Linked DNA regions of Rhodobium gokarnense. The protein of the gene in region 2 interacts with the protein of the main gene of each other region in a pairwise test. Links are inferred from orthologs where the notes say so. Each region holds a gene or a part of one and is shown on either strand. Other genes may lie near its edges.

Region 1 (10,100 bases), 110 kb from region 2 along the record:
GATGTCCTTCAGCTCCTCCGGCGGCAGGTCATAGAGGTTCTTATCCATGGCGTCGCCCGGATGAATCTTGTTCTTGATGCCGTCGAGGCCGGCCATCAGCATGGCGGCGAAGGCCAGATACGGGTTGGCAGCCGGATCCGGGAAGCGGACCTCGATGCGCTTCGCCTTCGGCGAGGTCGCGAACGGAATGCGGCAGGAGGCCGAGCGGTTGCGGGCCGAATAGGCCAAGAGCACCGGCGCCTCATAGCCCGGGACCAGACGCTTGTAGGAGTTGGTCGACGGGTTGGTGAAGGCGTTGAGCGCCTTGGCGTGCTTCAGGATGCCGCCGATGTAGAACAGGCAATCCTCGGAGAGGTCGGCATACTGGTTGCCGGCGAACACCGGGGCGCCGTCCTTCCAGATCGACTGGTGGCAGTGCATGCCCGTGCCGTTGTCGCCGAACACCGGCTTCGGCATGAAGGTCGCGGTCTTGCCGTAGGCATGGGCGACCTGATGCACGACGTATTTGTACATCTGCATCTTGTCGGCGTTCATGGTCAGCGTGTCGAACATGATGCCGAGCTCGTGCTGGGCGGCACCGACCTCGTGGTGGTGCTTTTCGGTCTTGATGCCCATGTCGGCCATCACCGAGATCATCTCGGAGCGCATGTCCTGGGCGCTGTCGACCGGCGGCACCGGGAAGTAGCCGCCCTTGGTGCGCGGACGGTGGCCGAGGTTGCCGGCGTCGTATTCGGTGCCGGAGTTGATCGGCAGCTCGCCGGAATCGATGATGAAGCCGGTGTCATAGGGATCGCGCGAGAAGCGGACGTCGTCAAAGACGAAGAACTCGGCTTCCGGGCCGAAGAAGACGGTGTCGCCGATGCCGGTGGACTTCAGGTAGGCCTCGGCCTTCTTGGCCGTGGAGCGCGGATCGCGGTTGTAGTCCTCGCCGGTGGACGGCTCCAGGATGTCGCAGAAGATAGCGAGCGTCGACTGGCCGAAGAAGGGATCCATATGCGCGGTGGCCGGATCCGGCATCAGGCACATGTCGGACTCGTTGATGGCCTTCCAGCCGGCGATCGACGACCCGTCGAACATGGTGCCGTCGGCGAACATGTCTTCGTCGACCATGCCCGAATCGATGGTCAGGTGCTGCATCTTGCCGCGCGGATCGGAGAACCGCAGGTCAACAAATTTGATGTCTTCGTCCTTGATCTTCTTAAGGACGTCGCTGGCAGTGCTCATCTGCTACATTCCTTCACGTGTTGGATTGGTCTTGTCTGGTCCCGTGCAAAAATTGTCGGCGGGGACCGGTCAGTTGAGAAAACAGGCGGGTGGCGCGAGCGGTATCCTAGACCGCTTCGAGGCCGGTTTCACCTGTTCTGATGCGGATAGCCTGTTCGACCTGCGAGACGAAAATCTTGCCGTCACCGATCCGCCCGGTCTGGGCGGCGCCGCGAATGGCCTCGACGGCCTTGTCCACCAGATCGTCGGCAAGGACGATCTCCACCTTCACCTTCGGCAGGAAGTCCACCACATATTCCGCGCCCCGGTAGAGCTCGGTGTGGCCCTTCTGCCGGCCAAACCCCTTGGCCTCGATTACCGTGATGCCCTGCAGGCCGACATCCTGCAGCGCTTCCTTCACCTCGTCGAGCTTGAAGGGTTTGATAATTGCTTCGATCTTCTTCATCGCCTCCGCCTTTTCCCACATCCCTTAATCGTCGCCGCGGCCGTGAGTGGGGAAACCCCGGCGCGATCGCCCCCGTCCTAGCACGCGGCATGCCAATTCGAAAAACCCTGCCTACGCAAAAAACCCCCGGCAATCCGCCGCATTGAGCGGCGTTCCGGTACCGGAGGGAGCACTGCTGATGGCCAAATTTGTTGCAGTTGCCGAATTGTTAGTCAAACCCATTCGGCAGCGCGGTGAAGCCGACGGTACGCGCGCCAGCATGGAGCCCGCGACAGGCATGACCGCGGCTTCGTCAAAGGCAATGCCGATGGCGCCATGGCCAACAATGAAAGAAAAAAACGGGACTGCCGGACCGGCGCAGTGCCGGTCCAGTCTTTGCCGCCTATTGTGGTTATAGCCCGTCCTAAAAACGCGGAACCGGCTTACACAGCAGGCAGCTATGCAGGCGCGGTCAGGAACGACGGCACGCGGCCGATGACCACCTTGCCTCAGTTGTTCTCCGGATCGGTCTCGGCTTGAAAAGCCAGAATGGTGGCCTTGACCATGCCGTAGAGGCTCGGAACTCCGACCAGGATACCTAGGGCTATCGTCGGCACCATCGCCAGCCCGAAGAGGCTAGATATCCCCCAAACCACAGCGGCAGCGACAACGGCAATCTCGGTGGCTAGGAAGGCAGAGACGGAGATGAAGCCCAATAGGCTCCAGAAATTGATGACACGTTTCATTGGAAATCCTGTGCGCCCCATCGGGCGCAATGAGAACGGCGGCCATACAGACAGCCGAACAGGCAGGCGCGCAGAGCATTAGGTGCGCCAATTGCTTTTTCCGATGATGTCGGGTCTTCAGGCAAACAGCGGCGGCGGTCTCGCCCGGTGACGGGAAGAAGCGCTGGAAGAAATGCGCTTTTCGGGAAATGCGGGTGCACGCGTCGATTTCGACAGCTGCGTCGACGGAACGAACGACCCTACGGGAGGCGTTACCGCACTTCCCAAGCCGTTTTCGCTTGCCGCATCCCCGTCGCGGGGCAATGCCTCGACGTGAATGACTGCTTGCCGGAGGATCGCAAAAACCTCGTGCGGTCCTTCCTGGGCAAGATTGGCTTCGTCGAGGGCCGATACATTCGGCGGACAATAGTGAGCGTCCAACCCTAGCCAGAAAGCTGCCAAGAGCAGGAAGCAGGCTCGCTCGAATGAGACCGACTTCATTGAAGACTGATCCGCGAAATGTCGCCGATTTCTACAACGGATCAAGGTGTGTGGCGAGATGAATTATCTTGCTTACGACGCCTCTCGACGAACGCCATTTCGATGAGGTCGATGCTGAAAGGGCTTCGTCCGAGGCTCTCAAAACCCCCCAGCGAAGATCCCTTTTTCAATGCTCATCCCGTTCCAAAGTCTCCTCTGTCGGAGACGTCGAATCGGACACGCAGCCGACCGTCGCTTCACAATCGATTTATCGATCTTCGATGTGCTCTATGGCCCCAGTCGACCCCGCGCCTCGGCCATCTTGGCGCGAAGCTGGACGAATTCCTCGCGCTTTTCGCGCTCGCCCTCGACCACCTCTTCCGGCGCCTTGGCCAGGAACTGCTCGTTGCCGAGCTTCTTGTCGATGCGGGTGATATCGCCGTCGATCTTCTTCAGTTCCTTGTCGAGCCGGGCCCGCTCCGCATTGAGGTCGACGACGCCGGCAAGCGGCAGGCAGAGCGTCGCCGCGCCGATGACGATCTGCGCGGACTCTTCCGGCGCGGTATCGGCAAAGGTCAGGTCGTCGACGCGCGCGAGCCGCTCGATCGCCGGCAGATGGGTGTCGAACCGGGCCTTGAGTGCCTCATCCGCGCCGAGCACCACCAGCGACGTCCGGGCGCCGGCGGGCACGTTCATTTCCGCCCGCACCGAGCGCACGGCCGAGATCACGTCGACCAGCCAGTTGAGCTCGTCGGCGGCGTCCGCATCGGCAAAGTCGAGGTGGGGCCAGGCCGTATGGATCAGCATGCCGTCCCGCGCCGGGCCGTCCTCGCCGGTGCGTTGCCACAGCTCTTCCGTCACGAACGGCATGAACGGATGCAAGAGCACCAGGATACGGTCGATGGCCCAGGCGGCGGTCGCCCGGACCTCGTCCTTGGCCGCCCCGTCGGGGCCCGTCAGGATCGGCTTGGCGAGCTCCAGATACCAGTCGCAGAAGGTGTTCCAGACGAAGCGGTAGAGCGAGCCGGCCGCCTCGTTGAACTTGTAGGTCTCAAGCCCGTCGCGAACAGCACCGGCGCAGCGCGCCGTTTCGGTCGCGATCCAGCGGTTGACCGGCTCCCTGGCCGTCGCCGGATCGAAGCCGGGCACCCGGACGCAGCCGTTCATTTCCGCAAAGCGGGTGGCGTTCCACAGCTTGGTGGCGAAGTTGCGATAGCCGGCGACCCGCGTCGGTGCCAGCTTGATGTCGCGCCCTTGCGCGGCCATCGCGGCGAGCGTGAAGCGCAGGGCGTCGGCACCGTATTCGTCGATCAGCTCGAGCGGATCGATGACGTTGCCCTTCGACTTCGACATCTTCTGACCCTTCTCGTCGCGGACCAGGGCGTGGATGTAGACGGTGTGGAAGGGTTCTTCATCCATAAAGTGAAGACCCATCATCATCATCCTGGCAACCCAGAAGAAAATGATGTCGAAGGCAGTGATCAGAACGTCTGTCTGGTAGTAGCGCTGCAGCTCCGGCGTCTGGTCCGGCCAGCCGAGCGTTGAGAACGGCCAGAGCGCGGAGGAGAACCAGGTGTCGAGCACGTCCTCGTCACGGGTGAGTTCCACGTCCTTGCCGTAGTGCGCGCGGGCGGCAGTGAGCGCCGCCTCCTCGCTCTCTTCCACGAAGGTGGCGCCGTCCGGCCCGTACCAGGCCGGGATCTGGTGGCCCCACCAGAGCTGGCGCGAGATGCACCAGGGCTGGATGTTCTCCATCCACTCGAAATAGGTCTTTTCCCAGGTCTTCGGGACGAACTCCGTGCGCCCCTCGCGGACCGAGGCGATGGCGGGCTTGGCGAGCGTTGCCGCGTCCACATACCACTGGTCGGTCAGATACGGCTCGATCGGCACGCCGCCGCGATCGCCATGCGGAACCATATGCGTGTGGTCCTCGATGTGGTCGAGGAGACCGGCGGCGTCCATGCGCTCGACGATGACCTTGCGGGCATTGAAGCGGTCGACGCCGTGCAGCTTCAGTGTTTCAGCAAGCTCGGCGCTCTCTTCCAGTCCGGCGAGGAAATCGTCGTTGCCCTCAAGCGCCAGATTGGCCTCGATGTCGAGGATGTTGATCTGGGCCAGGTCGTGGCGCTTGCCGACCTCGAAGTCGTTGAAATCGTGCGCCGGCGTGATCTTGACCGCGCCGGAGCCCGCCTCCGGGTCGGCATGGTGGTCGCCAACGATCGGAATGCGCCGGCCGGTGAGCGGCAGGATCGCGTTCCTGCCGATCAGATCCTTGTAGCGCGGGTCCTCCGGGTGGACGGCAACGGCCGTGTCGCCGAGCATGGTCTCCGGCCGGGTCGTCGCCACGACGATGTAGTCGCGGGTCTCGAAGGCGGTCGGGGCGCCCTCCTCGTTCCAGGCGACCGGCGCCTCGTAGGTGGCGCCGCCCTCCAGCGGATAGCGCAGGTGCCAGAGATGGCCCTTCATCTCGATCTGCTGGACTTCCAGGTCCGAGATCGCCGTGTGCAGCTTCGGGTCCCAGTTGACCAGCCGCTTGTCCTTGTAGATGAGGCCGTCCTTGTAGAGCGCGACGAACACCTTGAGGACGGCCTTCGACAGGCCCACGTCCATGGTGAAGCGCTCGCGGCTCCAGTCGCAGGAGGCACCGAGGCGTTTTAGCTGGTTGATGATGGTGCCGCCGGAATGGGCCTTCCATTCCCAGACCCGCTCCACGAATTTCTCGCGGCCGAGGCTGCGGCGGTCCGGCTCCTGGCGCTCCAAGAGCTGGCGCTCGACCACCATCTGGGTGGCGATGCCGGCATGGTCGGTGCCCGGCTGCCACAAGACGTCCTTGCCGCGCATGCGCTCAAAGCGGATCAGCACGTCCTGGAGGGTGTTGTTGAGGGCGTGGCCCATATGCAGCGAGCCGGTGACGTTCGGCGGCGGAATGACGATGCAATAGGTGTCGTCCTTGCCCCGCGGTCCGGCGCCGGCGCGAAAGGCGCCCGTGTCTTCCCAGAGGTCGTAGATGCGCGACTCGATCGAGGCCGCGTCATAGGTTTTGTCGAGCATGAAATCCGGTCCGCGAAGAAGGTCCCTTGCCGCAAGGCCCTGACATTGCCGCAAGGCACTGGCATTGCTGCAAGTCGCTGGTAAAGCGAATGGGCGGGGCGAAGTCAACCGCCCCGCCCATGCGTTCGCGTCGCGGCAGGCCTTCACGTGGCAAACCGCAGCACCAATCCATGCGGGCACGGCCCGCCGGAATGCGCCGGATCAGCGGCCGCGCGAGACCCGTTCGATCTCCTGGCGCACGAGCCGCTCGACCAGCGCCGGCAGATTGTCGTCGAGCCAGGTCTTCAGCATCGGCCGCAGCATCTCGCCGACCAGATCCTCCAGCGTGCGGGCATTGTTGGACAGGATCGTGTGGGCCAGGTTGCCGAAGGCGGCGGAAACCGCCGCATCGGAGGTCGGCGACAGCAGCGGCTCGTCCGGCGCCTCGGCGCGCGCGGCAGAGGCGAAGGCCGCAAGGTCCGGCTGCGGTTCCGGCTCGGGTTCCGGTTCCGGCTCGACCTCAGGCTCCGGCTCTTCCTCGGCCTCGAACTCGGCGAATTCCACGTCGAAGCCGCCGTCGTCCGTCTCCACCAGGTCCTCGGTCAGGTCGAGGACATCGGTTTCCGGCTCAGGTTCGGGCTCCGGCTCAGGTTCCGGTTCGGGCTCCGGCTCTGGTTCAGGTGTCGTGGGGGCATCGAACAGCGCGTCGAGATCGTCCTGGGAAAGCTCGGTCTCCGGCTCCGGCTCTGGTTCCGGCTCGGGCTCCGGTTCCGGAGTGGGCGTGTCGAACAGGGCGTCGAGGTCATCCTGGGAAAGGTCGGCGTCGGGCTCCAGGTCGGGCTCCGGCGGCGGTGCCTCGGCAACGGGCGCGTCGCCGGGCGCAGGAGCGCTCTCGTCGTCGGAAATGATCCGGCGTATCGACGCCAGGATCTCCTCCATCGACGGCTCTTGGTCCTGATTGACTTTGGCCATATGCCCGCTCGCTCCCGCGTTACTCTTTCCACTTACCCACCGATGCTTTCGGCGATTCGGTCAACCCACACTATAGACGCCGCACCGGCGGTAAGGAATCCCGCCGGCCGGACGGCCCACATGTATTCACCGGAATTCTTTGTTGTGGAAAAGCGCCCTTTACGGGCCCCGCGGCGGGCTCAGCGGCCGTCCGGGGTGCGCAGGCCGAACCACTTGTCCTCGACCTTTTCGAAGTGCGCCTCGGGATTGTAGGCCGTGACCTGGAGGCCGAGGCTTTCCGCCTTGAGGCGGCCGATCGTCGACAGCAGCGTGTAGGCGGCGACCACCTTGTTGCGCTCCGCGGTGACCAGCGAGACGCGGGCGTTGATCAGCTCGCGCTGGGCGTCGAGCACGTCGAGCGTCGTGCGCTGGCCCACTTTCTGCTCCTCGATGACGCCGTCAAGGGCGAGCTGGTTGGCCGCGACCGCCGCCCGGCCGGCGATGATGGAGGCCATGGCCGCCTGCAACTGGCCCCAGGAGGCGATGATGTTGGACTGCACGAGGTCGCGGTTGACGTCGAGCTGGATACGGGCAACGCCGAGCTCTTCCTTGGCCTGGCGCACCCGCGCCGAAACGCCGCCGCCCTGGTAGAGCGGCACCCGGACGCGGGCGTAGACGGAGGCGGTGTCGACGCGGCCGTCGAAGCTGGAGGACGGCTGCCACTGGCGGCTGAGATTGCCCTCCAGCGTCATCGTCGGCAGCATTTCCGCCTCGACCACCTTCACCGCATAGAGCGCGGCATCGATGTTCATCTCGCTGGCGCGGATCGCCGGATGCTCGGCGCGGCCGATCTGCACCGCGCCGTCGACGGACCTCGGCAGCGTGCCGTAGACCTTGGTGCGGCCGACGAGCCGCTGCGGCTTGATGCCGATGATCTGCTGGAACACCGCCCGGCTGGTGGTCAGGTTGGCGCGCGCAAGGTTCAGCTCCGAGCGGGCGCTGGCGGCGCGGGCCTGCGCCTGGGAGACGTCGGTGCGGGTGCCCTCGCCGACCTCGAAGCGGTCGCGCGAGGCCCCGACCTGCTCGTCGAGGAATTCCAGGTCGCGCTCGCGAAGCTGCACGATGGCGCCGTCGCGGATGACGTCCATATAGGCGGTGACCGCGTCCAGCAGCACCTGCTGCTCGGTGTTCTTCAGCGACTCGCGCTGGGCCAGCACCGCCGCCTCGGCCTGCTTGACGCTGTTGCGGGTGCGAAAGCCCTGGAAGATCGGCTGCACGATCTGCAGCGCCACGGTCGAGGGATTGTAGTGCGAGGAATAGTGCGGCAGGCCGTTGCCCGGCGACGTCGACCAGCTCGACACATGGCCGCGTTCCAGCGACGCGGTCGCCGTCGGCCGGCCCGTCGACTTGGCGATCGGCACGCCCTCGTCGGTGACCCGGAGCTGGGCCCGCGCCTGGTTCAACGTCGGATTGTTGTTATAGGCCTCCGCCAGCGCCTGCATCAGGGTCTGGGCCCGCGCGCCCTGGCCGACGCAAATTGCGACGCCAAGGGTCAGAACCAATGTCAGGGTGGCCGTTTTTACGCGCAACACGGAAGCGAACCTCACGCAGACTCATTCAGCCGGGGCAAAAGCACCGCCTTCTGCCCCTTCGTCTGTCTTCGAAAGCACAATAATGAAAAGCCGCAGTACCCGAAACAGGCACCTTAAGGGCATCTTAAGAAATCGTCAGCTGTGCGGCTAAAGGGCAACAGGTCGATTCGCCACGGGCCACAACCGGGCGTCCCGGCAGCGTTCGGCCTGTGGAAAGGCCGGGAAAACCGCCAATAGCGGCGCCGGTCCGGCTCAGAACGTGAATTCCGGCTCTTTCTCGAACCCCGGCAGCGACCGCAACGCCAGATTGAACCCGAGCCGGCCGCTGACGTCGTCGTCGGAGCGGGTATAGACGATCGCCTTGCCGGCAAGGCCATGGCCCTCCACGGCGACGAGCCGGCCGTCATCCTTCAACTGGTCGAGCAATCCGTCGGGCAGTTTTTCCACGGCGCCGTCGACCAGGATGACGTCATAGGGCCCCTCGCCCGGCCATCCGGCCTGGAGCGGCCCGACGACGACGGCGGCATTGTCGATGCCGAGCTCGTCCAGCGTCTTGCCGGCCTCTTTCGCCAGTTCCTCGTCGCATTCCAGCGCGACGACGGCGCTGACCATCTTCGCCAGCACGGCAGCGCCATAGCCGCCGCCGGCACCGACCAGAAGCGCGACGTCGTCGGCCCCGGGCGCAACGAGCTGCACCAGCCGGGCGAACGGCGCCGGCCGCGTCAGATAGCGCGCCGGCTCGCCGGCATCGGCGTCCTTCAGAAGGATGTCTTCGTCGATATAGGCGAGCGAGCGCTGGGCCGCCGGCACGAAATCCTCGCGCGGCACCTCGCCCATCGCCGCCAGCACCCCGTAATGGGTGACGTTGCTGGTACGAAGCTGGCTGTCGACCATCTTCCTGCGCGCTGTGGTGAAATCGACCATCTCGGGTCCCCGCCGCTTGCCGGAGCCGCCGGCCCTGTCGGCCGTCTCCGTCGCCTCAACCGACCGCCCGGAGGAAAAGATGCCGCAGCGCCCCGTTCCGGCGATCCGGCCGTTGCCGGCCGTGCCCGATTGATTAGCCCCGCCAACGGCCGCTGGCAAGAAGAAGCCGCAATCGCGCCGGCGACGATGCCGTCCGGCCATTTGCCGCATCGCCCGCAACGGACGCGTTTCGTCACCTTGTGAGTTTTTGCGATTGAGGTCGGACGGAAGCTTTGATAATGACGCTGCTACCATTGCTGTTTCACGAACGTGTGAACGCGACGGCCACGTGGCGGAGTGGTGACGCAGCGGACTGCAAATCCGTATACCCCGGTTCGATTCCGGGCGTGGCCTCCAAATTTCCCTTCCGATTGTTCCAGACCCTGTCCGATTGCCCGGCGCTGATGACGCGCGCATCCGGACTGCGGGTTTTTCCGCTTTTGCCAAACCTGCCGATGCTCTAACCAAGGCGCCGTGACGTCAGCTTCGGCCCAGAAATCCCGATGTTTCCGGAAACCCTCGCAGCCCTTCTCCTTGCCCTCATCATCGATGCGCTGGTCGGCGATCCCGATCCGGTGTGGCGCCGACTGTCCCATCCGGTCGTGCTGTTCGGCCACCTGATCGATGTTCTGGACCGCAAGCTCAACCTGGAAGACGCCGCAGACGGTCGCCGGCGCGGTGGCGGCGTCCTCACCGTCGTCGTTCTTCTTA
Region 2 (10,261 bases):
TCGCGCGGCATGAAGCCGCCGGTTGAGACGGTGGAAAAGGTCAGGCAGAAGGCGTCGAAGGCCGGCGCGCCGATGACGAAGAGGCCGACGAAGCAGATGAAGGTGGCGGCGCCATAGGCCGTTGCGGTGTCCAGAACGATCTGGGTGGCGCGGCTGATGTCGGTGCGCTCACTGGTCTCCAGCAGGCGGATCTGGCGGCCCGGAAGCCCGCCGACCCCGGCCGGCGCGAGAATCAGCACGATGGACAGAAGCGTCAGGAAGCCGCCGATCCATTGCAGCTCGGCGCGCCAGAAGATGACCGCGCGCGGCAGCGGATCGAGCGTCTTGAAGACCGTGGCGCCGGTCGTCGTCAGTCCCGAGACCGTCTCGAAATAGGCATCGATCGGAGCCAGCCCGGTGATCAGCACCACCGGGATCGCGGCGATCGCCGGCACCAGGGCCCAGACCATGATGAGGAGGATATAGCCGTTCTTGTGGACCAGCCGGCGCTCGCGCCCGGTAAGCGCGATGGCCGCGGAGACGGAGACGACGGAGGTGAGCGCGGCGGTCAGGCCGAAATCGACGAGTGCGACCGTCTCGCCATAGCTGGCGGCGACGGCCACCGGCAGGAGCAGCGCCACGGCGATGCCGGTGAGGACGAGCGCGAAATGATAGAGGATACCGCTCATGAACCGGCCATGCCCGGATCCTAGAAGAACTCGAGGCTGACGCGGAACATGCGCTCGACCTGGCGCACCCGGCCGCCGACGGTGAAGATGACGACCCGGTCGTTGGCGAGGATCTGGGTGTCGCCGCGCGGGATGATGACGTTGCCGGCGCGGTAGATGGCGCCGATGCGGATGCCGTCGGGAACGTCGAGTTCGCGCAAGGGTTTGCCGACCAGCGGCGAGGTCTCCAGCGCCTCGGCCTCGATCACCTCGGCGCTGCCGTTCTGCAGCGAGTGGACGCCGCGGATGCGGCCGCGGCGGACGTGGCGCAGCACCTTGGAGACGGTGACGGCGCGCGGATTGATGTGGGCGTCGATGCCGAGGGCGCGGGCAAAGGCGTGGTAGCTGGTGTTGTTGATGAGGCAGAGATTGCGCCGGCAGCCGAGCTTCTTGGCCATGACGCTGGTCAGGATGTTGGCCTCGTCGTCATTGGTCAGCGCGATCATGGTGTCGGCGTGGCGCACGTCCGCTTCGGTGAGGATCGCCTGGTCGAGGGCGCTGCCGTGCAGGATCACCGTGCGCTTCAGGCCGTCGGCGATGTCGATGGCGCGCTCGCGCGAGGCCTCGATGATCTTGACCTTGGAGCCGGCGTGGCGCTGTTCCAGGGCCTTGGCGACGTAGAGCCCGATATTGCCGCCGCCGGCGACCACCACCCGGTTCGCCTCCGGTTCCTCGTGGCCGAAGATGCCGAGTGTCCGCGCCACCTGCTCGCGGCGCGCGGCGACATAGACGAGGTCGCCTTCCAGCATGGCGTCGTTGATATGCGGCACGAACAGGGTGTTGCCGCGGAAGATGCCGACGACGACGGCGCCGAGATCGGGAAACAGCTCGGTGAGCTGGCGAATCGGCGTGTCGACGATCGGGCAGTCCGGCTCGCAGACGACGCCGACGACGACGACCTTGTCGTCGGCAAAGCGCACGGTCTCCACAGCGCCCGGCAGGGCGAGGCGCCGCAGCACCATCTCGCCGACCTCGATCTCCGGCGAGATGATGACGTCGATCGGCATGTGGTCGCGGGAGAACAGGTCCTGCCAGTGCGGCTGCAGATAGCTCTGGGCGCGCACCCGGGCGACCTTGGTCGGCACCGCGAACAGCGAGTGCGCGACCTGGCAGGCGACCATGTTGACCTCGTCGTAGAGGGTGACGGCGATGATCATGTCGGCCTGGTCGGCGCCGGCCTGGGACAACACGTCCGGATGGGCGCCGTGGCCGACGAAGCCGCGCACGTCGAGCGCCTCGCGGATGCGGTTGATCAGTTCGGGCGAGGAATCGATGACGGTGACGTCGTTCTGCTCGGCCGCGAGCTTTTCGGCGATGCCGTAGCCGACCTGGCCGGCTCCGCAGACAATGACTCTCATGGGGTTGCGACTCTCATGGACGGCGCCTTTCGCGCTTTTTGCTCCTGCCCTTTTAGCGGGTTAAAGGGGCGCACGAAACAGCGCAGGAACAGGAAAGCGACAACGCCGGGCGGGCCGCGCGGTTCCGCGGGGCCCCGATCGTCAGCCGAGGCCGAGGGATTTCAGCTTGCGGTGCAGGGCCGATCTCTCCATGCCGACGAATTCCGCGGTGCGCGAGATGTTGCCGCCGAAACGGTCGATCTGGGCCTTCAGGTAGTCGCGCTCGAAGGCCTCGCGGGCGTTCCTCAGCGACATGGCGAGGAGATGCTCGCCGCCGGCGCTCGACGACAGCGAGGGCAGCATGGAGCCGACCTCGGCCGGCAGGAGGTCGGCGGTGATCGTCGCCTCCGGGTCGCCGCGGGTCAGGATCATCAGCCGCTCCACATTGTTGCGGAGCTGGCGGATGTTGCCGGGCCAGTCATGGGCCTGCAGGACGGCCATGGCGTCGTCGCCGATGCGCCGCTTCGGCAGGCCCGTCGCCACCGAGATCTGCTCCATGAAGAAGTCGACGAGGCCGGGGATGTCCTCGCGCCGCTCCGACAGGGACGGCACCCGGAGCGGCACCACGCCGAGCCGGTGGAACAGGTCCTCGCGGAACCGGCCTTCGGCGATCTCGGCCTCCAGGTTACGGGCGCTGGAGGAAATGATGCGCACGTCGACATGGACCTTGGTGCCGCCATTGACGCGCTGGAACTTCTGGTCGACCAGCACGCGCAGGATCTTGCTCTGGGTCTCGCCGGGCATGTCGGCAATTTCATCAAGGTACAGCGTGCCGCCATGGGCCTCTTCGAGCGCGCCGACCTTGCGCTGGGCGCCGCCTTCGGCCTCGATGCCGAACAGCTCCTCCTCCATGCGCTCCGGCGTGATGGTGGCCGCGTTGAGCACCACGAAGGGACCGGCCGCGCGGGCCGAGCGATTGTGGATGGTGCGCGCCACCAGCTCCTTGCCGGAGCCGGACGGGCCGGTGATCAGGATGCGGCTGTTGGTCGGCGCGACGCGCTCGATGGTCTGGCCGAGCTGGTTGATGACGGAGGAATCGCCGACGAGCTGCAGCGCATCGCCGGAGCGCTGGCGCAGGTCCCTCACCTCACGCTTCAGCTTGGAGGCTTCCAGCGCGCGTTCCGCGATCAGCACCAGCCGGTCGGCCTTGAACGGCTTTTCGATATAGTCGTAGGCGCCGCGCTTGATGGCGGAGACGGCGGTCTCGATGTTGCCGTGGCCGGAGATCATCACCACCGGCAGTTCCGGATGCTGGGCCTTGATCTCGTCGAGGAGGCCGAGGCCGTCGAGGCGGCTGCCCTGCAGCCAGATGTCGAGGAAGGCGAGCGAGGGCCGGCGGTCGCCGATCGCGGCAAGGGCGCCGTCGGCGTCCGCCGCGGTGCGGGTCGCGTGTCCCTCGTCCTCCAGGATGCCGGCGACGAGGTCGCGGATGTCCGTTTCGTCGTCAACGATGAGAATATCGCTGGCCATTGTGGTTATGCTCCCTCGGTCAGGCTTTCGGCGGCATCGGACGCGGCCGCGCCGCCGCCATTGACCAACAGTGTGAGACGGACCATGGCGCCGCTGCCGCCTTCGGCAACGGCCGGCGCGTCGCGCAACTCGATGCGCCCGCCATGTTCCTCGACGATCTTGCCGACGATGGCGAGGCCGAGGCCGGTGCCCTTCTCGCGCGTCGTCATGTAAGGCTCAAGCAACCGCTGGCGGTTTTCCTTCGGCCAGCCGATGCCGTTGTCGATGACGTCGATGACGAAGCGCCCCCCCTCGCGGTGGACCCGCACGTGGATGTGGCCCTCGCGTTCGTCCACGGCGATTGCGGCCTCCACGGCCTCCGTGGCGTTCTTGACGACATTGCCGACGGCCTGGCCGATCAGCCGGTGGTCGAAGCGGCCGATCATCGGCTGCTCCTCGAATTCGGTGGTGAACTCCACGTCCTGGCGGCCGACGCCGACGAGGAACACAGCCTCGCTGACGGTGTCGGTGAGGTCGCGCTCCTCCATCACCGCCTTCGGCATGCGGGCGAAGGACGAGAACTCGTCGACCATGCGGCCGATGTCGCCGACCTGGCGCACGATGGTGTCGATGCACTGGTCGAACACGGTGCGGTCGTCCTCGATCTGCTTGCCGTAGCGGCGCTTGATGCGTTCGGCGGAAAGCTGGATCGGCGTCAGCGGGTTCTTGATCTCGTGGGCGATGCGGCGGGCGACGTCGGCCCAGGCGGTGGAGCGCTGGGCGGCGACGAGGTCGGTGATGTCGTCGAAGGTCAGCACCAGGCCGTGGTCGCGGCCGGCGGACTGCTCGCTGGTGGCCTGGACGGAGAACGTGCGCTCGCGGCCGTCGCGCACCAGCACGACCTCCTCGGTGCGGTTGCCGCTGGCCGCGGCGTGGGCGGCCGGGACGATGCCGGAGAATTCCGGCACGGCCTCGTCGATCGGCCGGCCGACCAGTTCGTCGAAGGAGAGCGCCAGCAGGTGCTGGGCGGAGTTGTTGGCGAGCGAGATGCGGCTGTCCTCGTCGATGCCGAGGACGCCGGCGGTCACGCCGGCCAGAACCGCCTCGGTGAAGCGGCGACGGCGGTCGATCTGGTCGTTGGCCGCGAGCAGCTCGCCGCGCTGGCTGCGAAGCTGCTTCATCATGGTGTTGAAGGTGTTGCCGAGCCGGAAGAGGTCCCCTTCCCGGCGCCCGATGGCGACCTCCACGTCCATGTTGCCGCGCGAGACCTGGTCGGCGGCGCCGATCAGCCGGCGGATCGGCGTCACCAGACGGTTGGCGAAGCCGAGGCCGATCCAGATGGCGGAGAGCAGCAGCACCAGGGTCATGCCCACATAGATCATGCCGAAGGCGACCTGGACGCCGAACCGGCTCTCTTCCAGGCGGGCATATTCGGACGCCTTCTCCTTGGTGACACTCAGATACTCGACGACGCGGCTGTCCAGCGCCCGGGCGATGTAGAGATAGGTGTCGACATAGCCGGTCAGCTTCATGACGCCGCCGACGAGGTTCGACGGCCCCGGCGCGATCAGCACCGGCTCGCCGTCCTCGGCGCGCTCCAGCACGCCCTTCGGCGGCATCAGCATCTTCACGTCGGGATCGATGATGGCGCTGGTGATGATGCTGCCGTCGGAGCCGAGGAGATAGGCGGCCGGGATCTGGCGCAGCGTGAGCTGGGTCTTGAGGAACAGGTCGAAGCGCAGCGGCTCCTCGTCATAGAGCGGCTTGGCGCGGGAAAAGTCCGAGGCCATGGCGATGAGGTCGGAGCGCAGCACCCGCGTGTGTTCCTGCACATAGGCGTTGGCGACGGTGACCGCGTTGGAGACGATCTGGCGGGTGCGGTCCTGGAACCAGCGGTCGAGGCCGACATCTAGGGTGATCAGGGCGATGATGGCGACGATGATCGCCGGGATCGCCGCGATCAGGCTGAACAGCGTGACGATGCGCACATGCAGGCGCGCCGCGGCGCGGCCGCGCTGGCGGGCGAGCAGCAGGCTGCGGGCTTCCAGCGCGATGGTGACCAGCAGGATGACGACGAGGATGCCGTTGATGACCATCGCCGCCCGGATCACTTCCGGCGTCGGGTTGATGGGCGACAGGCCGGTCAGGACGATGAACGAAATGGTCGCCGCGAACAGCGCCACCACCACGGTGATGAGGCCGATGCGCCGGACCAGGCGGCGTCCGTCGCCGCCCGAGCCGGTGCGCTGGTCGGTCTGTCTGGAAGCGTCCGATGGGGTGGCCGAAGAGGTCATGCGCGGCAGAAGGCCCGTGGCAGTCGTCGGTGAAGGCGGGTCCGATGATTCCGGAAAGTCGCAATCCTACAACAATGTTGCGAAAATGCGACAGAAGCGGGGCAGAAAACTTTACCGGCGCGCATGCGAACGCCCCCGGGCGGCCGAAGCCGCCCGGTTACGCCCTCGCCTGAGGCGTCTTAGCGCATGCCGCGATAGACCTGGATTTCCAGGTCGCGGATCTTCTTGCGCAAGGTGTTGCGATTGAGGCCGAGGAGATCGGCGGCGCGGATCTGGTTGCCTCTGGTCGCGGCGAGCGCCGCCGTGATCAGCGGCTGCTCGATTTCCCGCAGAATCCGCTGGTAGAGCCCGGCCGGTGGCAATTCGTCGCCGAACTGGGAGAAGTATTTGGCCAGGTGCCGCTCGACGGCGACGGTGAGCGACTCGCTCTCCTGGGCCGGCTCCGGCAGCGGCTCGGCGAACGGGCGCTCCAGCTCCGCCTCGATGTGCTCCTTGTTGATGACCTCGTCGGGGCAGAGGGCGGCGAGCCGGCGGATCAGGTTTTCCAGCTCGCGGATGTTGCCCGGCCAGCGGTAACGGCGCAGCGCCTCAAGGGCGGCAGCATCGATCTGCTTGGCCGGCAGACCCTCGCGGGACGCCTGCAGGAAGAAGTGCCGGACGAGGTCGCCGATGTCCTCGGTGCGCTCGCGAAGGGGCGGCAACCGGATGGGGACGACGTTGAGGCGGAAGAACAGGTCCTCGCGGAACAGGCCCTGGTCGATGAGCTGGCGCAGGTCCTTGTTGGTGGCGGCGACGATGCGCACGTCGGTCTTGATCGGCGTGCGGCCGCCGACGGTGGTGTATTCGCCCTGCTGCAGGACGCGCAGCAGCCGCGTCTGGGCGTCCATCGGCATGTCGCCGATCTCGTCGAGGAACAGCGTGCCGCTCTCGGCCTGCTCGAAGCGGCCGACGGAGCGGGTCTGGGCGCCGGTAAAGGAGCCCTTCTCGTGGCCGAACAGTTCCGATTCGATGAGGTCGCGCGGGATGGCGGCCATGTTGATGGCGACGAACGGGCCGTTGCGGCGCTTGCCGTAGTCGTGCAGGGCGCGGGCGACCAGTTCCTTGCCGGTGCCCGATTCGCCGGAGATCAGCACCGTCAGGTCGGTGTGCATGAGGCGCGCGAGCACCCGGTAGATGTCCTGCATGGCCGGCGAGCGGCCGACCAGCGGGATGTTCTCGCCGCCCTCCTCCTCGTCGCCGACCCGCTGCTCGCGGCGCGGCTCGGACAGGGCGCGGCCGACGATGGAGATCAGCTCCTTCAGGTCGAAGGGCTTGGGCAGGTATTCGTAGGCGCCCTTCTCGGAGGCCCGGATCGCCGTCATGAAGGTGTTCTGCGCGCTCATGACGACGATCGGCAGGTCCGGCCGGATGCGCTTGATGCGCGGCAGGAGATCGAAGGCGTTCTCGTCCGGCATCACCACGTCGGTGATGACGAGATCGCCGTCGCCCTCGTTGATCCAGCGCCACAGCGTGCCGGCATTGGAGGTCAGGCGGACGTCGTAGCCGGAGCGCGACAGGGCCTGGTTGAGGACGGTGCGGATTGCCGAATCGTCATCGGCGACGAGGATTCTTCCCTGCGTCATTGGGTGTCTCCGGCGTCGCCCGCGGTGGCGGGCGTAAAGGCTGGCAGGAGGATGCGGAAGACGGTCATGCCCGATTTCATGTCACATTCTATGACGCCGCCATGGTCGCCGACGATCTTGGCGACGAGGGCAAGGCCGAGGCCGGTGCCGTTGGTCTTGGTGGTGACGAACGGGTCGAACAGATGCGGCAAGAGATCTTCGGAGACGCCGGGGCCGTTGTCCTTGACGCAGAATTCCAGCGGCAGGCTGACCTTTTCCGCGCTGCCCGGGACGGACAGCCGGATGCCCGGCCGGAACGCGGTCGACAGCTCGATCTCGCCGTCGGGCCGGTCCTTGACCGCCTCGCAGGCGTTCTTGATGAGGTTGAGGAAGACCTGGATGAGCTGGTCGGAATTGGCCCAGACCGGCGGCAGCGACGGGTCGTAGTCCTCGCGGATCGTGACGTCCCGGGCAAAGCCGGTGGTGGCGACCCGCTTCACCCGGTCGAGCACGACATGGATGTTGACCGGCGCGCGCTCCACCGGGCGCTCGTCGGAAAAGACGTCCATGCGGTCGACGAGCTTGACGATGCGGTCGGCCTCGGCGGTGATGAGCTGGGTCAGCGCCCGGTCCTCGTCGCCGACGGACTGCTCCAGGAGTTGGGCGGCGCCGCGGATGCCCGACAGCGGGTTCTTGATCTCGTGGGCGAGCATGGACGCAAGGCCCATGACCGAACGGGCGGCGCCGCGATGGGTGAGCTGCCGGTCGATCTTGTCGGCCATGGAGCGTTCCTGCAGCATGACGACGGTGCCGGGCTGGCGATTTATCAGCGGTGCGGCATGGATGTCGACGATGCGCTCCGAGCCGATGCGGGGCGAGGAAATGTCGACCCGGTAGCCGTTGACCGGGGTGCCCCGGCGCACGACTTCGTCGATCAGCGCCAGCACCGGGCTGCCGAAGGGCACGAAATAGGACAGGCCATGCTTGCGCAGGCTGGAAAGGCTCGCCTGGAAAAAGGACTGGGCCGAATCGTTCGCCGTGATGATGCTCATGTCCTCGTCGACGAGCAGCACCGGATGCGGCAGGGCGTTGATGATGGCGGTCGCCTGCACTTCGCTGGCACCGTTGGCGGAGGCGTTCTTGCGGTTCAGCATCAGGCGGCATCCCGTCGTTCGGCCGCGTCGAACCAGCACGTCAGCAGCGCGCGCACGCTGTCGGGGTTCTCTGCAGTCAGAATGTCCCTGCGCAGGGCTTTTGCGTCGGCGTCGCTGCGCGGGCTGGCGTCCATGTACCAGGCAAGATGCTTGCGGGCGGCGCGAAGGCCGAGGTCGACGCCGTAGTGGTCGAGGATGCCCTCATAGTGTTCGGCGACGATCACCGCGATCTCGTCATTGGCCGGCTCGGCCGGGGCGACGCCGGTCGAAAGATACCGTGCAACGGCGCCGGGGAACCAGGGGCGCCCATAGGCGCCGCGCCCGATCATGATGCCGTCGGCGCCGGACTGGCTGAGCATTTCGGCGGCATCTTCGAAGCTTTCGCAGTCGCCATTGGCGATGACGGGAATGGAGACGGCCTGCTTGACCGCGGCAATGGCCTTCCAGTCGGCCCTGCCCTTGTAGAACTGGCAGCGCGTGCGGCCATGGACGGTGACGAGGGCAACGCCGGCCTTTTCGGCGCGCCGTGCAAGCTCCGGCGCGTTGAGATTCTCGTCGTCCCAGCCTAGGCGCATCTTGACGGTGACAGGCACTTTGACCGCGCCGACCACGGCCTCGATCAGCCGCGTTGCGTGTTCGAGATCGCGCATCAGGGCCGAGCCGGCATAGCCGGTCGTCACGCGCTTGGACGGGCAGCCCATATTGATGTCGAGGAGGTCGGCGCCGGCGGCTTCCAGGCGGCGGGCGCTTTCGGCGAGTGCCGTCGCCTCGCGCCCGGCAAGCTGTACCGCGTGGGGGGCGACGCCGGCCGATTCGGCGCGCAAATGGGCCTCCTCACCGCCGGTGATCAGTTCGTTGCTTGCCACCATTTCCGAAATCACCAGACCCGCGCCGAAGCGATGCGCCAGCCGCCGGAACGGCGCATCGGTAATGCCCGCCATCGGCGCCAGGAATACGGCATTTTTCAGCCGCAGATCACCGATCGTGGGAGCGTGGTTCCACACGGTCCGTCGCATGCTTTTGCTCACTTCATAGGCAGATATACGGGCTGCACTGATATTAGTCAATGCGACGCCTTGACGGCGTGACGATGCGCGGCATTCCTGCAACATATGCGCCCGCCGCCGCATCGTGATATGGAACGATCACATAGCAAATTAATGGCCCCGAACCACTCACATTTTCCGTGTCGCCCATGAAAATCGACGAAAACACGACGGTCGCCGTCCTGCTGGTTGCCGCCGGACGCGGATCGCGGGCCGCCACCGCCTCCGACACCAGCCCCAAACAATATCGCACAATTGGTGGCGTTTCGGTTATCGCCCGCTCGATCAAGGTGTTCCAGGACCATCCGCGCGTCGGGCCGGTCGTTGCCGTCATCCACCGGGACGACGGCGCGGCCTTCACAGAGGCGACCGGCGAGGCCGGCCGGGACGTTGCGACCGTTCCGGGCGGCGCCACGCGACAGGCCTCGGTGCTGTGCGGGCTGGAGCACCTTGCGTCCCTCCCCGCCCCGCCGGACATCGTCCTCATCCACGACGCCGTGCGCCCGTTCGTCGCCCCGTCGGTGATCGACGACGTCATCCTGGCGCTTGGCGACAGCGAGGGCGCGATCGCCGCCCTGCCCGCCATCGAGACGCTAAAGACCGAGACCGAGAA
Region 3 (10,037 bases), on a different replicon or contig from region 2:
GTTAACGCGGCGGGCGCATTGTAGGCGCCTGATAATCCGAATCCAGCCATGCAAAAAACGATGACCGAACTAGACCTTGCCATGAGTTTCGTCGAGGACGTCAAGAAGAAGACGTCGATCGACGATGTGCGCGATCAGTTCGCCAGGACCATCACCGCCTTCGGTTTCAAGTCCTATCTGATCGCCGGCGTGCCCCTGCCCGGCGAACGGCTCGACGATTATCATATGGCCTCCGGCCTGCCGCTGTCGTGGTTCGAGCGCTACATGCAGGAGAACTATGTCGGCGAGGATCCGGTCGTCAAAAGGCTGCGTTCCAGCGCCCAGCCCTTCGTCTGGCGCGATACGCTGAACGACCGCACCACCAACGAGCTCGGCACCAAGATCATGAACGAGGCCCATGAACACGGCCTCGGCGACGGCTTCTGCGTGCCGATCCACGGCGCCGACGGCTTCCAGGCCGGCGTCTCCCTAGGCGCCCCGGACGTCGATCTTTCCGAGCGTCACCGCGGCGCGCTGCATCTCATCTCCATCTACGTCCACAACCAGATTCGCGAGCTCCTGATGCGCGACCGCGTCGAGCTGCCGTCGGTGCGCCTGACGCCGCGTGAGCTGGAATGCCTGAAGTGGACGTCGGCCGGCAAGACGAGCTGGGAAATTTCCAAGATCCTCAACATCTCCCAGCACACGGTGGACTGGTATCTCGGCTCCCTCGGGCGCAAGCTCGGTGCCGTCAACCGAACCCAGGCCGTCGCCGAGGGCTTCCGCCGCGGCTTCCTGCACTAGGCCCCGGCGGGGCCGTCCGCTTCGCCCGATTTCCGCCCAAATCTAAGGGCTGGGGCAGGCCGGCAAAACGCCTTTCGGCCCCGGCCGATCCGCCAGAAATCCCCGGACAACCTGGACCTGCAGGGCGCCGAAAGCGGCCTTCCCTGTAGTTTTGCCAATACGAAAAATTAGGGGCTTGTTAACCTTAACGCGTCGGTCATAGTTAACGCCACCTTAACGGGGGCGTACATATGGCATGCGTAATCGAGGGTCATAAGGCCCATCTCTACCGCGACGAGTTGGAAAAAATTTACCGGCTCCGGCACCAGGTATTCGTCGAAGAGCGGGGCTGGAAAGACCTCTGGAAGCCGGACGGCCGCGAGATCGATCAGTTCGATACGGAAAGCGCGGTGCATATCGCAGCGTTCCGCAACGGCGAGGCGGCCGGCTGTGCCCGCCTGCTTCCGACCGTCGGCCCGCACCTCCTCACCGACGTCTATCCCTGGCTCTGCGAGAGGGGACCGATCCCCCGCGGACCGCACATCATCGAGTGGGGCCGCCACTGCGTCGCCAAGGCCTGGCGCGACGGCGGCCAGCCGAGCCGCGTCGGCGCGGAGCTGATCCTCGGCGTGCTGGAATACTGCCTGCCGCGGGGCATCACCGAATGCACCGGCGAGAGCGATCCGGTCTGGATCTCCGGCTTCCTGCAGCTCGGCTTCGACGTCGATCCGCTCGGCCTGCCGGAGGTCATCGATGACGGCCCGGTGGTCGCGGTGAAGATGACGTTCAGCGACAAGACCCTGGAGACGACCCGCAGCGTCGTCGGTATCCCGCACAGCGTGCTGGAGCCGGATCGCGAGGAAATGCCCGTCGGCGAGCTGCGCCTGCAGCACTGACCGCTTCAGCGCTGACAACAAAAAACGGCGTGGACCCGCTCCGCGCCGTTTTGCGTTGCAGCATTGGCTGGCCGGGATGCCGCCGTCGCTCTTTTCATCACAGCGGCCTGCGTGTACGAATCGGGTACGAAGTTTTCGGGATGGCCCGCGCCGAGACGACGTCTCCTCCCTGTCGTCGCCGCCGGCCGTTTGCCCCGCGCCTGCCACGGCCGGGAGAAAGAGGATATTGCCGAATGCCGATCCAGAAGCTGCTCGTCGCCAACCGGTCCGAAATTGCGATCCGCGTCTTTCGCGCCGCCAATGAGCTGGGGCTGAAGACGGTCGCCGTCTATGCCGACGAGGACAAGCTGGCGCTGCACCGGTTCAAGGCCGACGAGGCCTATCGCATCGGCCAGGGCATGGGCCCCATCGAGGCCTATCTGTCGATCCCGGAAGTGATCCGCGTCGCCAAGGAATCCGGCGCCGATGCCATCCATCCGGGCTACGGCTTTCTCTCCGAGAGCCCCGACTTCGCCGAGGCCTGCGCTGAGGCCAACATCGTCTTCGTCGGCCCGACGCCGGAAACCATGCGCCGGCTCGGCGACAAAATCGCCGCCCGCAACCTGGCGATCAAGGCCGGCGTCCCGGTGATGCCGGCGAGCGAGCCGCTGTCCGACGACATTTCCGAGGCGAAACGGGTCGCCGAAGAGATCGGCTATCCGCTGATGCTGAAGGCCTCCTGGGGCGGCGGCGGCCGCGGCATGCGGGTGATCCGCAACGAGGACGACCTCGCCAGGGAGACCATTGCCGCCAAGCGCGAGGCCAAGGCCGCCTTCGGCCGCGACGAGGTTTATCTGGAAAAGCTGGTGGAGCGAGCGCGCCATGTCGAGGTGCAGCTCCTCGGCGACAGCCACGGCAACATCGTCCACCTCAACGAGCGCGACTGCACCGTGCAGCGGCGCCACCAGAAAGTCGTCGAGCGCGCGCCGGCGCCCTATCTCGACGCCGCCCGCCGTGCCGAACTGACCGGCTACGCGCTCGCCATCGGCCGCGAGGCCGGCTATGTCGGCGCCGGCACGGTCGAGTTCCTGATGGACGCCGATACCGGCGCCTTCTACTTCATCGAGGTCAATCCGCGGGTCCAGGTCGAGCACACGGTGACCGAAGAGGTCACCGGCATCGACATCGTCAAGGCGCAGCTCAAGATCGCCGACGGTGCGGTGATCGGAACGCCCGATTCCGGCGTCCCGGCACAAGCCGACATCGACCTGCACGGCCACGCCCTGCAATGCCGGATCACCACGGAGGATCCGGAGCAGAACTTCATTCCGGACTATGGCCGCATCACCGCCTATCGCGGTGCCACCGGCTTCGGCATCCGGCTCGACGGCGGCACCGCCTATTCCGGCGCCGTCATCACCCGCTTCTATGACCCGCTCCTGGAAAAGGTCACCGCCTGGGCGCCGACGGCCGAAGAGGCGACCGCCCGCATGCACCGCGCCTTGCGCGAGTTCCGCATCCGCGGCGTCGCCACCAACCTGACGTTCCTGGAAAACGTCATCTCCCATCCGCAATTCCAGAACGCGGACTACACCACCCGCTTCATCGACGAGACGCCGGCCCTGTTCTCCCAGGTCTCGCGCCGCGACCGGGCAACGAAGCTCCTCACCTACATCGCCGACGTCACCGTCAACGGCCATCCGGAGACCCGCGACCGGCCGCTGCCGCCGGCCGAGGCGCGCCGGCCCGACATGCCGAAGCCGACCGGAACGCCGCCGGCCGGCACCAAGCAGCGCCTCGATGCCGAAGGGCCGGAGGCGTTTGCCAAATGGATGCGCGGCGAGGAGAAGGTGCTGGTCACCGACACCACTATGCGCGACGCCCACCAGTCGCTGCTCGCCACCCGCATGCGCAGCCACGACATCACCGGCATCGCCGAGACCTACGCCCACGGCCTGCCTGAACTGCTGTCGCTGGAATGCTGGGGCGGGGCGACCTTCGACGTCGCCATGCGGTTCCTGACCGAGGACCCCTGGGAGCGGCTTTCAGCCCTGCGCGAGCGGGTGCCGAACCTCCTCCTGCAGATGCTCCTGCGTGGCTCCAACGGTGTCGGCTACACCAACTATCCGGACAATGTGGTGCGCCATTTCGTCGACCGCGCGGCAAAGTCCGGCGTCGACCTCTTCCGCGTCTTCGACTGCCTCAACTGGGTGGAGAACATGCGCGTCTCCATGGATGCCGTCTGCGAGGCCGGCATGCTGTGTGAGGGCGCCATGTGCTACACCGGCGACATCCTCGATCCCGAGCGGGCCAAGTACGACCTCAAATACTATGTCGGCCTTGCCCGCGAGCTGGAGGATGCCGGCGCCCATATCATCGGCATCAAGGACATGGCCGGCCTCCTGAAGCCGGCGGCCGCCACCGTCCTCGTCAAGGCGCTGCGCGAGGCGACCGACCTGCCGATCCATTTCCACACCCACGACACCTCGGGCATTTCCGCGGCGACCGTCCTTGCCGCGGTCGATGCCGGCGTCGATGCGGTCGACGGGGCGATGGACGCGCTTTCCGGCATGACCTCCCAGCCCTGCCTCGGCTCCATCGTCGAGGCGCTGCGCGGCGGCCCGCGCGATCCCGGCCTCGATGCGGCCAAGATCCGCGAGATCTCGTTCTACTGGGAGGGCGTGCGCAAGCAGTACACGGCGTTCGAGCCGGACCTGCGCTCCGGTGCGTCCGAGGTCTATTTGCACGAAATGCCGGGCGGCCAGTTCACCAACCTGAAGGAACAGGCCCGCTCCCTCGGCCTTGAGCGCAAATGGCACGACGTCGCCCAGACCTATGCCGACGTCAACGACATGTTCGGCGACATCGTCAAGGTGACGCCGACGTCGAAGGTCGTCGGCGACATGGCGCTGATGATGGTCTCCCAGGACCTCACCGTCGACGACGTGATGGATCCGAAGCGCGACGTGGCGTTCCCGGAATCGGTCGTGCAGCTCATGCACGGCGATCTCGGCCAGCCGACCGGCGGCTGGCCGCCGGCGCTGCAGAAGAAGGTGCTGAAGTCGACCGAGCCGGTGACGGTGCGCCCGGGCTCGCTCTTAAAGCCCGCCGACCTCGATGCCGTGCGCAAGGAGGCTGAGGAGGCGATCGGCCGTGAGCTCACCGACAACGAGCTCGCCTCCTACCTGATGTACCCCAAGGTCTTCACCGAATTCGCCAAGGCCGAGGCGCTCTACGGCCCGGTGGCGGTGCTGCCGACGCCGGTCTATTTCTACGGCCTGCCGGCCGGCGAGGAGATCTTCGTCGACCTGGAGCGCGGCAAGACGCTGGTGATCCGCTGCCAGGCGGTCGGCGACGTCGACGACGAGGGCCAGGTGCGGGTGTTCTTCGAGATGAACGGCCAGCCGCGCTACGTCAAGGTGCCGGACCGCGCCCATGGTGCGGGCGATGCCGCCGTGCGCCGCAAGGCCGAGCCCGGCAACGCCGACCATGTGGCGGCCCCGATGCCGGGCGTCGTCTCCACGGTCAACGTCAAGGCCGGCCAGGAGGTCAAGAGCGGCGACATGCTGCTCTCCATCGAGGCGATGAAGATGGAAACGGCGCTCCACGCCGACCGCGACGGCACCGTCGCCGAGGTCGTCGTCCAGCCCGGCATGCAGATCGATGCCAAGGACCTGCTGGTGGTTTTCGAGGCTGCCGTATAAGGCTGAAGCGCTCTAGGCGGTCACATTTAGTTGAGCGGCGCGCGGACGGCACGGCATCGCGCGAGGCTTGACGGGCGTTTCACCCGCACCACCTTCACGGCAAGAAAGGGTCCGTCCGTTCCTTCGGTAAGCCCCCCGTCTCGCCGGGGACGGTTTCCCTTTCGGCGCTGGAATTCCCTCCCAGCGCCATGCGCCATCATCGCGCAGGCGCCCAGCCTCCCCCCGGGGCTGGGCGCTTTCGATTCCGCTCCCCTTTGCCAAGTGCGTTCGCGACGTGGTGCCTTTTGCCGGCCGATTGGGTATCAAGGGAGGCACTTCCCGCCGATTCTCTTTCCGGACACGACGAGCCATGACCGACGCCCTCAAGGTTGCCACCTGGAACATCAACTCCGTGCGCCTGCGCGCGGGCCTGGTCGAACGGCTCCTGACGGAGGAGGCGCCGGACGTCGTCTGCCTGCAGGAGACCAAGTGCCCCGACGCCGCCTTTCCGGAAAAGGGGTTCCGCCAGCTCGGCTACGAGCACATCGCCATGAAGGGCCAGAAGGGCTATCACGGCGTCGCCGTCCTCTCAAAACGGCCGTTTACCGCCGTCGACACCCGTGACTTCTGCGAAAAGGGCGATGCCCGCCACCTCGCCGTGACGCTCCCCTTTGCCGGCGCCGACGTCGTCATCCACAATTTCTATGTCCCCTCCGGCGGCGACGAGCCGGACCCCGCGGTCAACGACAAGTTCGCCCACAAGCTCGACTTCCTCGCCGAGATGAAGGATTGGCTGAGGGGGGAGGAGACCGCCCGCCCGGCGATCCTCGTCGGCGATCTCAATGTGGCGCCGCTCGAAGAGGACGTCTGGTCCCACAAGCAGCTCCTGAAGGTCGTCAGCCACACCCCGGTGGAGACCGACCTCCTGAAGGAGGTGCAGGCCGCCGGCGGCTGGGTCGACGTCATGCGCAAGACCGTGCCGGAGACGGAAAAGCTCTACACCTGGTGGAGCTACCGGGCGCGCGACTGGCAGACCTCCAATCGCGGCCGCCGGCTCGACCATGTCTGGGCGACGCCCGCCCTTGCCCCGGCCTACCGCGACATGCGGGTGGTGGCCGACGCCAGGGGCTGGGAAAAGCCGTCCGACCACGTACCGGTGATCGCCCGCTTCGAGGGGTAGGCTCCGCTCCCGCAAGCGCCCGGATTCCCGCGCCGCGAGAATTTTTTCGAACGCCAAGAAAAAAGCCCGGACCGTGCGAAACGGTCCGGGTAGTTATGAAGCCCACCGACAGAGCGGTCACGGCTTGGGAGAGATGAACGCTGACCGCAAGGGAACCCGGGCGGTCTCCGGGACGGCGCCACCGGCAATCACGGTGGTCACAAAAGCAAACTGCCGGATTCTTCGGCAAACGCGCCGGGAATCCTGATACCTCGCATTTCTACTCACAAGTTCCGTGCCAACCGCGTCGGGCGCGCTGAAACCCCTGGAAATGCGGGGAAACTCGGAACTGCTCGCATTCTACGTTGACTGCTGGAACCGGCCCGGCGGCGGGTTTGTGCCGTCTGGGCGGGCAAATGCCTGTTTTTCGACCTCGGTTCCGAGGCAGTTCCAGCGGCCCGATTTGCGGGGCGCAGCGGGCCGTGCCGGGCGCCGGCGTCGACGGTGTGCCGTTCAGATAATTGCGCCGCAACGAGGGCCTCATGCCAACGCACAAAAAAAGCGCCGGGGGAAAAATCCCCCGGCGCCTGATGTCGTGGTGTCGGTTTCGGGCGGGGCGTCAGACGCGCTGGCTGCCCGTGCCGAATTCCGGATAGGCTTCGACGCCGATCTCCGCCTTGTCGAGGCCGGCATATTCTTCCTCGGCCGAGACGCGGATGCCGATGACCATCTTCAGGATGACCCAGGCGACGAGCGAGACGACGAAGGCGAACACGCCGTAGGCGACGATGCCGATGGCCTGGACGGCGAAGCTGGCGTCGCCATTGGTGATCGGAACCGCGATGGTGCCCCAGATACCGGCCAGAAGGTGGACCGGAATGGCGCCGACCACGTCGTCGATCTTCAGCTTGTCGAGCAGCGGCACGGCGAAGACGACGATGACGGCACCGACGCCACCGATGATGATCGCCATCAGCGGGCTCGGCGTCAGCGGTTCGGCGGTGATCGAGACGAGGCCGGCCAGGGCGCCGTTGAGGGCCATGGTGATGTCGACCTTGCCGTAGAGGATCTGGGTCAGGATGATCGCGACGACGACACCGCCGGCCGCGGCCAGGTTGGTGTTGGCGAAGATGCGCGACACGTCGGCGGCGTCCGAGGCGGTGCCGAGGGCGAGCTGCGAGCCGCCGTTAAAGCCGAACCAGCCGAGCCACAGGATGAAGGTGCCGAGCGTGGCGAGCGGCATGGACGAACCCGGAAGAGCGTTCACTTCGCCGTTCGTGCCGTACTTGCCCGAACGCGCGCCGAGGATGAGCGCACCGGCGAGAGCGGCCCAGCCGCCGACGGAGTGCACGAGGGTCGAACCGGCGAAGTCCTGGAAGCCCATCTGGTCGAGCCAGCCCGCGCCCCACTTCCACGAACCGGCGAGCGGATAGATGATGCCGGTCAGAAGGACGGTGAAGATCAGGAACGGCCACAGCTTGATGCGCTCGGCAAGGGTGCCGGAGACGATCGAGGCGGTGGTGGCGCAGAACACCATCTGGAAGAACCAGTCGGACGGCACCGAATAGCCGCCGTCGGCTGTCGAGCCCGCGCCGGCCGCTGGCCAGGAATAGGGCATCGGGGTGCCGAACCAGCCGCCATTGGCGGCAACGTCGGTGTACATCAGCGCATAGCCGACGACCCAGTACATGATGCCGGCGATCGCATAGAGCGCGATGTTCTTCAGCAACTGCATCGAGACGTTCTTGGAGCGGACGAGACCGGCTTCCAGCATCGCGAAGCCGGCCGCCATCCACATCACCAGGAAGCCCATGGAGAGGAACAGGAAGGTGTTGAAGATGTATTGGGCCTCGGCGGAAAGCGTGCCGGAGCCGGCGGGCGCGGCCGCCGGCGCGGTCGTTGCCGCGTCCTGGGCCAGCGCCGGGTCGGCAAATGCCGCCAGCGCCGTAAGCGCAGTCACAGTGGAGAAGATGGAAAGGGGTTTCATGGTTGTCTCCTGGATATGATACGCGACGCTTACAGCGCGGCTGCGTCCGCTTCGCCCGTCCGGATGCGGACGGCCTTGACGAGATCAACGACAAAGATCTTGCCGTCACCGATCTGCCCGGTCTTGGCAGCGCCGACGATCGCGTCGACCGCCGCATCGGCGCGGTCGGCCGGCACGGCGACTTCGATCTTCAGTTTCGGAAGGAAGTTCACCGCGTATTCCGCGCCACGGTAGATCTCCGTGTGGCCCTTCTGACGCCCGTAGCCCTTGACCTCGGTGACGGTGAGCCCCTCGATGCCGATGCTCGTCAGTGCGTTGCGCACCTCCTCGAGCTTGAACGGCTTGATGATGGCCATAACGATTTTCATGTGCGGCTCTCCCGCTCGCTTTGCCCGCCGTCGACTCTCACGACGGACTTCGTTGCCTTGAGACCGGCCCCAAGGACCGGACTCCGTTTACTGGGGACGACCGGAAGGGTTTGTTGCCTCCAAGACCGGTCGCGACCGCGCGGCTACTTTCAAGCCGTGTGCCAAAGGGGAAAAACCGCCAAGAATCAACGGTCTGTTAAGAATTGGCGCAATTTTGCGCGTATCCAGCGCGTATCCGCTGCCCAAAAATCATGCAAAAATGGAAAAATGCACAAGGAAGATGCGAATTCGCGCGCCAATGCCCAAATCCGAATCGCTCACCATGTCGGGTGTCAGCCGGCGATCCGCAAGAGGCCTTCCTGGACGACGCTGGCGACGAGCGTGCCGTCGCGCGTGAACACCAGCCCGCGCCCGAGCCCGCGCCCGGCCGACGTGTTCGGCCCGTCCTGGGCGTAGAGCAGCCAGTCGTCGGCCCGGAACGGCCGGTGGAACCAGATCGCGTGGTCGAGGCTCGCCGGCTGCAGGTCCTTGTCGAAGACGGATCGGCCGTGGGCGAACAGGGCGGTGTCGAGGAGCGTCATGTCCGAGGCATAGCCGAGCGCGCAGTCGTGGATGTCCTGGTCGTCCGGCAGGGGGCCGGTGGCGCGGATCCAGACATGCTGGACCGGCGGGAACTTCTCACGGCTGTGGTAGTGGGCGAGGTTGACCGGCCTGAGCTCCAGCGGCCGCTCCCGCTCCCAGTAACGGCGCACATTTTCCGGCCCGTTTTCCAGAAAATAGTCGCGCATCTCCGCCTCGCCCGGCAGGTCCTCCGGCATCGGCACCTCGGGCATGGCGACGTGGTGGTCGAGCCCGTCCTCGCGGACCTGGAACGAGGCGGCCATGGAAAAGATCGCCCGTCCGTGCTGGATGGCGACCACGCGCCTCGTTGTGAACGAGCGGCCGTCGCGGATGCGGTCGACCTCGTAGACGATCGGCACGCTCGGATCGCCGGGCCTCAGGAAATAGCCGTGCATGGAATGCACCGGCCGGCCGACGACGGTGCGCGCGGCGGCGACCAGCGCCTGGCCGACGACCTGGCCCCCGAAAACGCGCTGCCAGCCGACCTGCGGGCTCATGCCACGGAACAGGTTGTGTTCGATGCGCTCAAGATCGAGTATCGACAGAAGCGTTTCGACGGCGGTCGACATGGCGGCGGTCCGG

Evidence for each region.
Region 1: the proteins of M2319_RS09580 (region 2) and M2319_RS09045 interact in binary tests that used the Escherichia coli proteins (3 or more experiments, as listed by UniProt). The link is inferred for Rhodobium gokarnense from one-to-one orthologs.
Region 3: the proteins of M2319_RS09580 (region 2) and M2319_RS15310 interact in binary tests that used the Escherichia coli proteins (3 or more experiments, as listed by UniProt). The link is inferred for Rhodobium gokarnense from one-to-one orthologs.

The regions. Positions count from the first base shown.
Region 1 is NZ_JAOQNS010000004.1:299,963-310,062, reverse strand. The notes cover bases 1-2,838. They hold M2319_RS09045 (P-II family nitrogen regulator), read right to left. Parts: upstream 1,670-2,838; coding sequence 1,331-1,669; downstream 1-1,330. Other genes in these bases: M2319_RS09040 (hypothetical protein), read right to left, coding at 2,158-2,394; glnA (type I glutamate--ammonia ligase), read right to left, coding at 1-1,224. Also shown: M2319_RS09035 (valine--tRNA ligase), read right to left, coding at 3,142-5,904; M2319_RS09030 (PopZ family protein), read right to left, coding at 6,106-6,855; M2319_RS09025 (TolC family outer membrane protein), read right to left, coding at 7,035-8,396; M2319_RS09020 (protein-L-isoaspartate O-methyltransferase family protein), read right to left, coding at 8,679-9,350; adenosylcobinamide-phosphate synthase CbiB, read left to right, coding at 9,893-10,100. UniProt on the Escherichia coli protein: P-II indirectly controls the transcription of the glutamine synthetase gene (glnA). P-II prevents NR-II-catalyzed conversion of NR-I to NR-I-phosphate, the transcriptional activator of GlnA. When P-II is uridylylated to P-II-UMP, these events are reversed.
Region 2 is NZ_JAOQNS010000004.1:413,554-423,814, forward strand. Bases 6,535-9,533 are described here. They hold M2319_RS09580 (two-component system sensor histidine kinase NtrB), read right to left. Parts: upstream 8,603-9,533; coding sequence 7,466-8,602; downstream 6,535-7,465. Other genes in these bases: ntrC (nitrogen regulation protein NR(I)), read right to left, coding at 6,535-7,469; dusB (tRNA dihydrouridine synthase DusB), read right to left, coding at 8,602-9,533. In the rest of the region: M2319_RS09555 (TrkH family potassium uptake protein), read right to left, coding at 1-668; Trk system potassium transporter TrkA, read right to left, coding at 689-2,065; nitrogen assimilation response regulator NtrX, read right to left, coding at 2,207-3,574; M2319_RS09570 (sensor histidine kinase NtrY-like), read right to left, coding at 3,580-5,847; more of ntrC, read right to left, coding at 6,027-6,534; more of dusB, read right to left, coding at 9,534-9,618; M2319_RS09590 (bifunctional 2-C-methyl-D-erythritol 4-phosphate cytidylyltransferase/2-C-methyl-D-erythritol 2,4-cyclodiphosphate synthase), read left to right, coding at 9,798-10,261.
Region 3 is NZ_JAOQNS010000008.1:218,357-228,393, forward strand. Bases 7,166-9,940 are described here. They hold M2319_RS15310 (P-II family nitrogen regulator), read right to left. Parts: upstream 8,835-9,940; coding sequence 8,496-8,834; downstream 7,166-8,495. Other genes in these bases: M2319_RS15305 (ammonium transporter), read right to left, coding at 7,166-8,466; tesB (acyl-CoA thioesterase II), read right to left, coding at 9,167-9,940. Outside these bases: M2319_RS15285 (LuxR family transcriptional regulator), read left to right, coding at 61-783; M2319_RS15290 (acyl-homoserine-lactone synthase), read left to right, coding at 1,014-1,658; pyc (pyruvate carboxylase), read left to right, coding at 1,892-5,341; xth (exodeoxyribonuclease III), read left to right, coding at 5,691-6,500; more of M2319_RS15305, read right to left, coding at 7,099-7,165; more of tesB, read right to left, coding at 9,941-10,037. UniProt on the Escherichia coli protein: Involved in the regulation of nitrogen metabolism. Regulates the activity of its targets by protein-protein interaction in response to the nitrogen status of the cell.